DNA from 2 places in the Promicromonospora sp. NPDC023805 genome. Region 2 is predicted to be linked to the other one. Evidence: riboswitches for the same ligand, from Rfam matches in the RefSeq annotation. Region 2 holds a riboswitch; the other holds the start of a gene.
What was found. Region 2 has a riboswitch for cyclic di-AMP ahead of AB0F70_RS12545 (NlpC/P60 family protein). Riboswitches for the same ligand answer to the same signal wherever they lie in the genome.
Positions count from the first base shown of each region.

Region 1: another riboswitch for cyclic di-AMP. It lies ahead of AB0F70_RS20775 (NlpC/P60 family protein); the one in region 2 lies ahead of AB0F70_RS12545 (NlpC/P60 family protein).

Region 1 covers NZ_JBFAAH010000023.1:86,350-91,680, forward strand. The annotation lists gene AB0F70_RS20770 (metal-dependent transcriptional regulator) at 1-484, shown strand, start outside; cyclic di-AMP (ydaO/yuaA leader) riboswitch at 659-851, shown strand; gene AB0F70_RS20775 (NlpC/P60 family protein) at 902-1,648, shown strand; gene AB0F70_RS20780 (universal stress protein) at 1,862-2,830, shown strand; gene AB0F70_RS20785 (aminotransferase class I/II-fold pyridoxal phosphate-dependent enzyme) at 2,897-4,141, opposite strand; gene rocD (ornithine--oxo-acid transaminase) at 4,188-5,331, opposite strand, start outside.
Region 2 covers NZ_JBFAAH010000010.1:152,310-157,640, forward strand. The annotation lists gene AB0F70_RS12540 (hypothetical protein) at 1-613, shown strand, start outside; gene AB0F70_RS12545 (NlpC/P60 family protein) at 759-1,448, opposite strand; cyclic di-AMP (ydaO/yuaA leader) riboswitch at 1,497-1,694, opposite strand; gene AB0F70_RS12550 (hypothetical protein) at 1,860-2,753, shown strand; gene AB0F70_RS12555 (S8 family serine peptidase) at 2,990-3,871, shown strand; gene AB0F70_RS12560 (NlpC/P60 family protein) at 3,971-4,627, opposite strand; gene AB0F70_RS12565 (SRPBCC family protein) at 4,973-5,331, opposite strand, start outside.

The sequences.
Region 1 (5,331 bases), on a different contig from region 2:
GCACCGCCTCGCGGAGCGGCTGCTGACCGACGTGATCAAGCTCGACTGGGAGCACGTGCACGTCGAGGCCTGCCGCTGGGAGCACGTGATGAGCGACCTGGTGGAGAAGCGCCTCGTGGGGCTGCTCGACCACCCGCACCACGACCCGTACGGGAACCCGATCCCCGGGCTGTCGGAGCTCGGCGAGGAATACACCGACGTGCCGTTCCTGACCGGCGTGATCTCGCTGCCTTCCGCGTTCGAGGCGGCGGCGAAGAAGGGCGTCAAGGGCGAGCCGCTCGCGGCGTCGCTCACCCGCATCGCCGAGCCCCTGCAGACGGATATCGAGCTGCTGACTCGCCTGTCCGAGGCCGGCCTGGTGCCCGGCTCCCGCATCACGGCGCAGCACAGCGGCGGGACCTACACGGTGGCCGTGGACGGCGCGGGTACGGCGCTCGAGCTCGGTGAGGACGTGGCCCGCCACCTCTTCGTCGCGACGGTCTGATCGGACCCCTCGCGGGGCCTTTGGCAGTCCAGTTTGCCGTCCACTTTGTCGTCCGATTTGTCGGAAAGGCAGCACCCCTCCCGCGACACACCTTGGCAGTCGTTGCCGGAACGTGACATCGAGGGTGAGGTCCGGTACGTTCGGACCGCTCCCACGGAGTTATTCGTGGGGGTCCTCGGACGGACGCCGAACTCTGTCACCGGCCGGGGCCCCAAGACGACCGCATGACAGAGGCGGGGGACCCACCAATGGGCGCCAGGGTGCGTCCTCGGGGTGAAGCTGGGTATTCCTTCGGGATTGCTCGGCCGGGTGATTTCTCCCACCCGAACCCGACAGCTGACCTCGAAGGCGTTCAAGGAGAGGTACTACGTGACTGCACGTACGACTCGCGCTCGCCATCGGGCTGCGCGACGACCAGTGACTCCGTTCACCGAACTTGCTCAGAACGCCGCAGTAGGCCGCCGCACCGCGGTCGCAGCCGCTGGTGGCGCGCTCCTCGTCTCGACCTTCGGTGGCGCTCTGGTCGCCCAGGCGGCTCCGGTGGAGACCGGCCACGCGAAGATGAACTCGGTCGACCTCACCGCGCTGGCGACGCAGGCCCGTGAGGCGCTGTCCAACGCACCAGTCGTGTCGGTCGCACCCGACGCAGAGCTCAACGTCGAGAAGTCCGCGGTCTCCGTGGTCTCTGCCGCCGAGAACGAGGACTACCAGGCAGAGCTCGCCGCGGACGAGGCGGCAGAGGCCGCTGAGGCTGCCGCCGCCGAGGCTGCTGAGGCCGCCGAGGCAGCCGCCAGCGCCGTCTCCAGCTCGGTCGACATCCCCGCGTCGGCGATCGGCAACTCCGTGATCTCGATCGCGAGCCGCTACATCGGCGTGCCGTACGTCTCCGGTGGATCCAGCCCGAGCGGCATGGACTGCTCCGGCTTCACGAAGTACGTCTTCGGGCAGCTCGGTATCGAGCTGCCCCACTCGTCGTCGTCGCAGGCGGGTTACGGCACCCAGGTGCCGGCGTCCGAGGCTCAGCCGGGCGACCTGATGTGGACCCCCGGGCACGTCTCGATCTACGCCGGTGGCAACACGATGATCGACGCGTCCAAGCCGGGCACCGTCGTCGACTTCCGCACCATCTGGCAGTCGAACCCCACGTTCATCCGCCTGGGCTGATCCAGCCAGGTAGTACCGCACAGCAGAGATTCGCGAAGTAGAGCGCCTGTCCGAAATTCCCTGGTGTCGCCAGGGAGACCCGGACAGGCGCTCTACTTCGCGAATCTCTGCTGTGGCATCGTTCTGCAGTCTTTATGCCACCGGTCACCCATAACGCGCGTGCCGCCGGTAGCGTTGGACTGCAATGGTGCTTGGGCGAAGAGAGGTCTTGCGATGACGCGATCCGAGGTCGTACTGGTCGGGGTAGACGGGTCGGCCGCGAGCCTGCACGCGCTGGACTGGGCCACCGCCTACGCGCACCGCGTGGGCTGGGCGCTGCACATCGTGTGCAGCTATTCACTGCCCTCCTTCACGGCCGCGTCGCTCGACGGCGGGTACGCCGCCCTCGACGACACGACCATCCAGGAGGGCGCCAAGTCGGTTCTCGCCGAGGCGGAGGCGCGCGTGGCGGACGCCGGGGTGCGCGCCACTACCGAGGTCGCGACCGGCGACGCGGCAGGCGTGCTCGTGGAGCTGTCCGGCGACTACGGGCTGGCAGTCGTCGGTACGCGCGGCCGGGGCGGGTTCACGGAGCGGCTGCTAGGAACCGTGTCGTCCGCGCTGCCGGCGCACGCGCGGTGCCCCGTCGTCGTGGTCCCGCTGCGCGCCGAGGCGAACAGGGGTGTCTCCTGGAACGTGCAGGGCTCCGGGCCGGCGGCGGACGCCGAGACGAGCACGACGGCGCCAGGGGCGGCCGAGATCCGGGAGGTGCGCCGCATAGTCGTCGGCGTGGACGGATCGCCGCAGGCCGAGCGGGCGCTGCAGCACGCGATCCTGCAGGCGAACGCGTGGGGTGCGGAGCTGACCGCCGTCACCGGCGTGCCCGTGGGGAACAGCGGGATGCTCGCGTGGCTGCCGTCCAACATCGACCGTGAGCAGGTGCTCGCCGACATCGGAGCCGGCATGGACGTCCTTGTCGACAAGCACGAGGCGCAGAATCCCGGCCTGCGGATCCGGCGGATCGTGCTGGACGGCACCGGCGCGGAGCTGCTGACGGAGTTCTCGACGGCCTCGGACCTGGTGGTCCTGGGGTCGCGCGGCCGAGGCGGGTTCCGGGGGCTGCTGCTGGGCTCCACGAGCCAGGCGGTGCTGCACCACGCGGCGTGCCCGGTGCTCGTGGTCAACAAGCACTGCACGGACTGACGCCCGACCGTTGGCCGAGCTTGTCGAGACAGGTCTCGGCAAGCTCGACCAACGCTGGAGCGGGTCCTACTTCGTCGCGGCCTCGGCGGCGGCCAGGAGGACGCAGGTCGCCACGCCGTCCATCGCCGTGCTGACCTCGTCCAGCGGGGGCATCGACGGCGCGAGGCGCACGTTCTTGTTCTCCGGGTCCTTGCCGTACGGGTGGGTGGCGCCCGCCGGCGTCAGCGCGATCCCCGCCTCCTTGGCGAGCTGCACCACGCGGGACGCGGTACCTGGACCAACGTCGAGCGACACGAAGTAGCCGCCCTTGGGCTCCGTCCACGACGCGATGCCGTACCCGCCCAGACGCTCGTTCAGGATCTGCGCCACTGCCTCGAACTTGGGCGCCAGGATCTCGCGGTGCTTGCGCATGTGCTCGCGCACACCGTCGGCCGAGCCGAAGAACAGCGCGTGCCGCAGGTGGTTGATCTTGTCCGGGCCGATGGAGGCCGCCGACAGGTGCTTCTTGTACCAGGCGATGTTGGCCGCCGAGCTGGCGAGGAAGGAGACGCCCGCACCGGCGAACGTGACCTTGGACGTCGAGGCGAACATGATCACGCGGTCCGGGTTCCCGGCCTCCGCGGCCAGCGCGATGGCGTTCGGGCTGGTCACCTCGTCGTCGGTCAGGTGGTGCACCGCGTACGCGTTGTCCCACAGGATGCGGAAGTCCGGCGCGGCGGCGGGCATCGAGACCAGCGCGCGGGCGACGTCGTCGGTGATGACCGCGCCGTCCGGGTTCGAGTAGGTGGGGACCACCCACATGCCCTTGATGGTGGGGTCCTCGGCGACGAGCGCGGCCACGGCCGCGGCGTCGGGCCCGTCCGGCGTCATCGGCACCGGGATCATCTCGATGCCGAGCGCCTCGCAGATCGTGAAGTGCCGGTCGTAGCCCGGCACCGAGCAGATCCAGCGCACCTTCTCCTCGCGCGCCCACGGCTTCGGGGATTCGGGGAACCCGAACAGCTCGGCGTACGCGACGACGTCGTGCATGGTCGTGAGCGAGGCGTTACCGCCGGCGAGGAGCTGCTCGACCGGCACGTCCAGCAGCTCGGCGAAGATGCGCCGGATCGGGAGCCCGCCGTCGAGCCCGCCGTAGTTGCGGGCATCGGTGCCCGTGTCGTCGGCGTGCACGCCGACGCCGGGCAGGGCCAGCATCGGCTCGGCGAGGTCGAGCTGCTCGGCCGACGGCTTGCCACGCGTGAGATCCAGCTTCAGGCCCTTGGCCTGAAGTTCGGCGTAGGCCTGCTGGAGCTCGGGGAGCGCCGGGAGCATGACGGTGGGGGACGACGTCGTAGTGGTCACCTCCCGGAGCCTACGCTCAGCCGGCGGTCGGTGACAGTGCGGAGCGTTCGTCCTTGCCTTCCGCTGCGTCCTCGTCTTCGACGACGTCGGCCGGGTCGTCGTCCGCATCGTCGGCCGCGTCCGCCGGCGCCTTGGTCTCCGCCGCAGTGTTCTCGCCCGCAGTGTTCTCGGCCGGCTTCTCGTCGGAGGTGTCGTCCGCTGCCTCGTCCGCTGCAGCATCTGTTGCGGTGTCCGCTGCAGTGTCTGTTGTCGCGTCCGGTGCTGTGTCTGTCGCCGTGTCGGCAGCCTCTTCGGCAGCCTCTTCGGCTGCCGCGTTCGCCATCTCGTTGGCGGCGGCCGCAGAGTGCTCGCCGCGGAGCGCGACCAGGGACTCCTCGAGGATGTCCAGCGCCATCTCCAGCTCTGGCTGGACTATCGACAGCGGCGGGGACAGGCGGACCGTCTCGGTACGCGCGTCCTTGGCGAGGACGCCGCGCTCCAGCAGCGCCTCACAGAGCTCGTGCCCGGTACCGAGCGCGGGGTCCAGGTCGATGCCCGCCCACAGCCCGATGGTGCGGGCCTCTGCCAGGAGGCCTCGTTCGACGAGTGCCTCGAGCCGTTCCGTGAGCACCCTGCCCGACGCCGCCGCGCGGGCCTGGTACTGCCCCGTCGAGAGCAGGTCGAGCGCCGCGATGCCGACGGCGCACGCGAGCGGGTTGCCGCCGAACGTCGAACCGTGCGTGCCAGGGGTCAGGACGCCGAGGATCTCCGGCTTGCCGACCACCGCCGAGACCGGGATGATCCCGCCGCCCAGCGCCTTGCCCAGGCAGACCAGGTCGGGCTGCACGTCCCAGAGCTCACACGCCAGGGTGGTGCCGGTGCGGCCGAGACCCGACTGGACCTCGTCGGCCACCAGGGCGATGTCCTGCTGGGCGGTGAGCTCCCGCAGGCCGGGCCAGAACTCGTCCGGCGGCACCACGACACCGGCCTCGCCCTGCACCGGCTCCATGAGGACGGCCACAGTGGTGTCGTCGACGGCGGCGGCCACGGCGTCCAGGTCGCCGAACGGGACCCGTCGGAAACCCGGGGCGAAGGGTCCGAACCCGTCGCGCGCGGTCGGGTTGTCGGAGAGGCCGACGAGGGTGGTGGTGCGGCCGTGGAAGTTGCCGGCGGCGACGATT
Region 2 (5,331 bases):
CGCCGTCTTCCTGGGGCTCGGCGAGGCGAGGTGCGCAGACCTGGCGGCGGCGGAGGGGGGCGCCGCGCCGTCCGCCACGATCACGCTCGCCCTCGGCGAGGGCGACGACCTGGGCCCGGCAACGGACGTCCCCGTCGACGAGGTGGGCGATCCCATAGGACATCTCGCCCGGAACCATGCGGCGGACTGCTCGGCAGCGGCCGTAGCGGCCGGCGCCGACCTCACCGTCGACCCCGAGGTCCCCGTCGAGACCCGCGACGGGGAGCTGACCGCCCTGGTCACGCTGCGGATCGAGCCGGTCGACGGCGGCCCGGAGGTCACCGTCGACCGGATCGCCGGGACGACCCTGATGAGCAACGCGGACCCGGGTGGCGACGCTTCCGGCTGGGTAGGCCGGGACCTGGCGGGACAAGGGACCGGCGAGGTGGTCCTGGCCGTGGTGCCCGCCCGCTGCGACGTCCATGCGGTGGCCGAGGACAAGCGGGGCACGTTCCTGCCCGTGTCCGCGCGCGTCGGCGGCGTCCGGCAGGAGCCCGTCCACGTGCCGATGCCCGACTCCGCGCGCTCCGACTTCTACTCCTTCGTCGCGGACTACTGCGACTGGCCGGAGTGAGCGACCCCGGACACGCGAGAGGCGCCGCCTCCGGCGTCGGGCGGAAACCCGGCGCGGAGGCGACGCCTCGCGATGTACTGCGGTCGATGTACTGCGGTAGCTCAGGCTCTATCCGCGTCGTCCGAGCCTGCGGTTCCGCTCCGGCTCAGACGACGCGGATGAACGTCGGGCTGTTCTGCCACATCTCGGTGTAGCGCACCGGCATACCGGCGGCCCACGCCTCGATGATCATGCCGTCGCCCGCGTACAGGGCCACGTGGCCGGGCGTCCAGACGATGTCGCCGGGCTCCGGGTAGGTGACCTGGTAGCCGGAGCTGAGCAGCGCGCTCGAGGAGTGCGGCAGGCTCACGCCGAGCTGCGCGTACGTGTACTGGACGAGGCCGGAGCAGTCCATGCCCTCGGCCGGCGACGCCCCACCGAGCACGTACGTGATGCCGAGGTAGTTGAAAGCGAGGTTGATGGCCTGCTCGCCGAGCGGGACCGGGTCCGGCGCGTCGACCGAGACGACGGCGGGGCCGTCGCCCTTCTTGCCGTCGGCGGCTGACGAGGTGCCCAGCGCTTCCATCTCGATCGGCATCTTCGCGTCGGACGGGACGGTGACGGTCGGGGCGGCGGCAACAGCCTGCTTGGCCACCGCGGTGAGGGAGTGCAGGTCGACCGTGTTCAGCTTGGCGGACTTCACGTCGGTCTTCAGGTCCATGGCGGGGGCCGCGTGGGCCGTCGTCGCGATGGTCGAGATCAGGACGCCACCGGCTGCTGCGGCGATGGCTCCTCGGCGGGCTACGGTGCCTGCGTTCTCTGTGGCGGTACGAGCGAGGATGCTCAGCGGTGTCATGGCCGGCCGGCTGTCACGATGCCGTCCGCGAAGGGAGTTCGTCACCTTAAATGTCTCCTGTACCGCCTGCGAGGTCAGCTGTCGGGTTCGGGTAGGAGTACACACCCGGCCGCACGGCTACTGGGGGGTTCCGTCCGGCTTCACCCCGAGGGCGACGATGGTGCTGTCGTCCGGGAAGGTGGGTCCCCCGCTCCTGTCTCGAACGTCTGGTCATGAACCGGTGACAGGATTCGGCGTCCGGTTCACGGTCCCACCGATGTGGTGGGGCAGAAGTCAAAGTACACACGTTCCCCAGAAAAGTCACGATCGGGTTACGCATTCCGGTCTCACCCGCAGAAGGCGCAGATTTGCGCCGTTCCGGTCTTCATGGGCTATGACCGACATCACACACATCGGCTACCGTTCGGCGGCATGGGTGAAAGCGCATATCGCGTCTCCGCCTGGTGGGTGCTTCCCATCAGTGCCGTCGTCTGGTGGGTGGGTGGGTTTCTGCCCTGGCTCCTGCAGGCGTTGTACGAGGTCATAGGCCTTACCGAGGCCTCGGCAGTGCGCTCTGCCGAATTCCTGCCCATACCGTTCACCACCGACGACGCGGTGGTCGGCCTGGTCATCATGGCTCTGATCGGCGGCCTCCTCGGCGGTCTCACGGCGGGTATCGCGGCCTCGGCGAGGGCTGGCGCGGCTGCCGCGACGACGGGCACCTTGCTCGCCATGTCCGCGGCGGGCGGCGCCTCGTGCCTGCTCGCGCTCCGCGGCAGTGCTCCCGGTGACGCCGCGCCGCTCGGGATGCTGGTCGTCACCGTCGCTGCCGGGGTCGTAGGGCTGGCGGCCGGCCTCCTGACGGCCCTGGGCCCGGCTGCCCTGCGCGGGCCCGCCCTGGCCCTGCCTGTTGTGCTCCTGGACGGCTGGTTGTGGGGTCTGGTGCCGGGCAACCTGGTGTCTCCCACGGGCACGTGGTGGACCTTCGCGGTGGCGCTCGGTATCGCGTTCGGCCTGGCGGTGGACAGCCGGCCGATCGAGCTTCTCGGCTGGCTGCCGACCGCGGGCATCGTGTGGGTGCTGCAGGCGGCCGGACCGGCCCTCCTGGCCGTGCAGGAGAACATCTGGCCGGGATCCGCGCTCACGGAGAACCCGCTGTCCGCGGCGGCGATCGTGGGGCACGAGCTCGCCTCGGCGGCCATGGTGCCCGACAGGCACCAGCTGGGCGCCTGGGTGGTCGCCCTGTTGCTCGGTGCGGCGATCGCAGCGCTCCGGCTCGCCCGGGAAGCGGGGGACGAGGGCGAGCTCTCCGAGGCGTTGGCCTGAGGCGTCAGCTCGCGCCCCTGCTGATTGCGATCATGTAAATTTCACCCGCCGCGCGTCGTCGGCCCTGTTCCACGCTTGTCCGGTCCTCATAGGTTTGTCCCAGTTCGGGGGTATCCGGCCCACGAGCGGACAATGGGGGCATACATGAACAGGAAACCGTTCGTCGGCGTCGCCACCTCCGCGGCGCTCGCCGTGGCGGTGCCGCCTGGTCGGTCGGTACCGGCGAGGGCGCGGTGGTGGCCGTCGTCGACACGGGCGTCGACTTCGATCAGCCGGACCTCGCCGGCCAGCTCCTGCCAGGTGCCACCTTTTCCGGCTGTGCGGACGTGCGCCCGTGCGGCGAGGGGGACTTCAGGGGCCCCGACGGCCAGAACGACGGCGACGAGCACGGCACGCACGTGGCAGGCATCGTCGCCGCCGCGGCCGACAACGGCATAGGTGTCGCGGGTGTGGCCCCCGGCGCCAAGGTCCTTCCGGTCAAGGTCCTCGAGGCGGGCTCGGGCTCGTCGCAGGACATCGCGGACGGTATCCGGTGGGCCGCCGACAACGGCGCCGACGTCATCAACCTCTCCCTGGGCTCGGCCCCTGGCGGGCAGCTGCTGACGATCATCGGCGTCGACGCCCTGATGCGCGACGCCATCGCCTACGCCCGTGAGCGGGGGGTGCTCACGGTCGCGGCGGCAGGCAACTCGTCGACGCCGCTGTGCACCGACCCGGCGTTCACCAGCTCGGCGATCTGCGTGGGGGCCACGGACTCGGCCCGCCTCCACGCCTACTACTCGGAGCTCCCGATCAAGCTCGACCTGAAGAGCGTCTCGGCGCCCGGCGGTGCGGGCGGTCTGAACGGGTGCGACGGCGACGTCTGGTCCACGGTGCCCGTGGGCACAGGCTCGGACACGTGCGCGGGCGGCAGCTACGACGCCTACGCGGGCACGTCGATGGCGACGCCGCACGTGGCCGGGGTCGCGGCGCTGCTCTACGGCCAGGGCCGGACGATGGCAGAGGTCGAGAACGCGATCCTCGGCACCGCGCGCGACCCGCTCCTGGGCCTCGTCGGTGTGTGGACCCCGCTGTACGGGTACGGCATCGTCGACGCGGCCGCAGCGGTCGCGTACTGACCCGATCCGCGAAGTAGAGCGGAAGTAGAGCGCCTGTCCGGCTTCCGCACGGTCTACCCCGTGCGGAAGCCGGACAGGCGCTCTACTTCGCGAATCAGGTCAGTAGGGGCGGATGTAGACCGCGTAGTCCTGCCACTGGGCCGTGTGGCGCACCGGGGTGCCGTAGTTGGCGGCCTCGACAACCATGCCCTCGCCCGCGTAGAGGGAGACGTGGCCCTGGGTCCACACGATGTCGCCGGGGATGGGCGACGCGACCTGGTAGCCCGTCGCCACCATGGACGACGACGAGTGCGGCAGGTCGACGCCGAGCTGGGCGTACACGTACTTGATCAACCCGGAGCAGTCGAAGCCCGACCCGGGTGACTCGCCGCCGTAGGTGTAGGCGATACCGATGTACTGCATGGCGATCGCGACGGCCTGTGCGCCGATGGAGCCGTCGGACGCGTAGTCCGGGGTGGCCGGCTCGACCTCCTCGGTCGCCGCCTCCGCCACCGCCTCGGGCTCGGGGCGGGTGACGGCCTCGATGACGGCCTCGGGCTCGGGAGCGGGGGTGACCTTGACGGCCTTGCTCTCGATGTTGAGCTTCGCGTCGGTCGCGACCTGCACGGCCGGCGCTGCTGCCAGCTCTTTGCTTGCCAGGCGGTTCGAACCGTCTCCCATGACGGCGTGTGCGCTGGGTGCGAACGCCGTCGCGAGAAGTCCGGACGATGCCGCGATCAGCGCACCCGAGCGGGCGGCACTACGGGTCACGGTCATCAGGGGAGTGCTAGGAGCGTGAACGGCGCGGTGTCGACCGCGTCGGACGGTGGTACTCACCGAAGTTCTCCAAGTCGCCGGTTTCGCGGGCCCGTACCGATCTGGGGAATGGGGCTCGCGATTGTGCCTCCGGTGGCACAACGGATCCGACGCTACATACGGGTCACCACTCTGTCTCGATCAGATAACACTTGTCGTGAAGTACCAAGGCGCGCGAAACGTGGGTAACTTTTCGACAGTCGTCTTTTCCCAGCGTAAGGGCCATTCTTTTGACCGATATGGCCTTTGAGCGCCATGGGAAACCGGCGCGAGAAACAATGCGACACGCCGATCCGCAGTGGTGGGTCAGCCCTTTTCCAGGGCGCGACGCTCCGCCTCGGCCTTCAGATCGGCCAGCTCCGCGTCCACGAGCTCCCGTGCACGCGAGCCGAGCGCGAGGTTGGTCAGCCCGGCGAGCATCCCGCTCTGCGCGACCGCCAGCGTGACCTCGCACGCGGCGTCGGACACCGGTGCGATCCGGTGGGCCACCCCGGACCGCACGCCCGGTGTGCTGCTCGACCAGGAGAAGCCGCTGCCCTCGGTGAAGCCGTCCACCTCCCAGACCGCGGGTGGCAGGCCGGGCTGCGTCAGCTCGACACGGGAGCCGACGGCGATGGCTGTCTCGGTCCCCAGGATCGTCACGCCGGTCATGGAGCCGGTCCAGG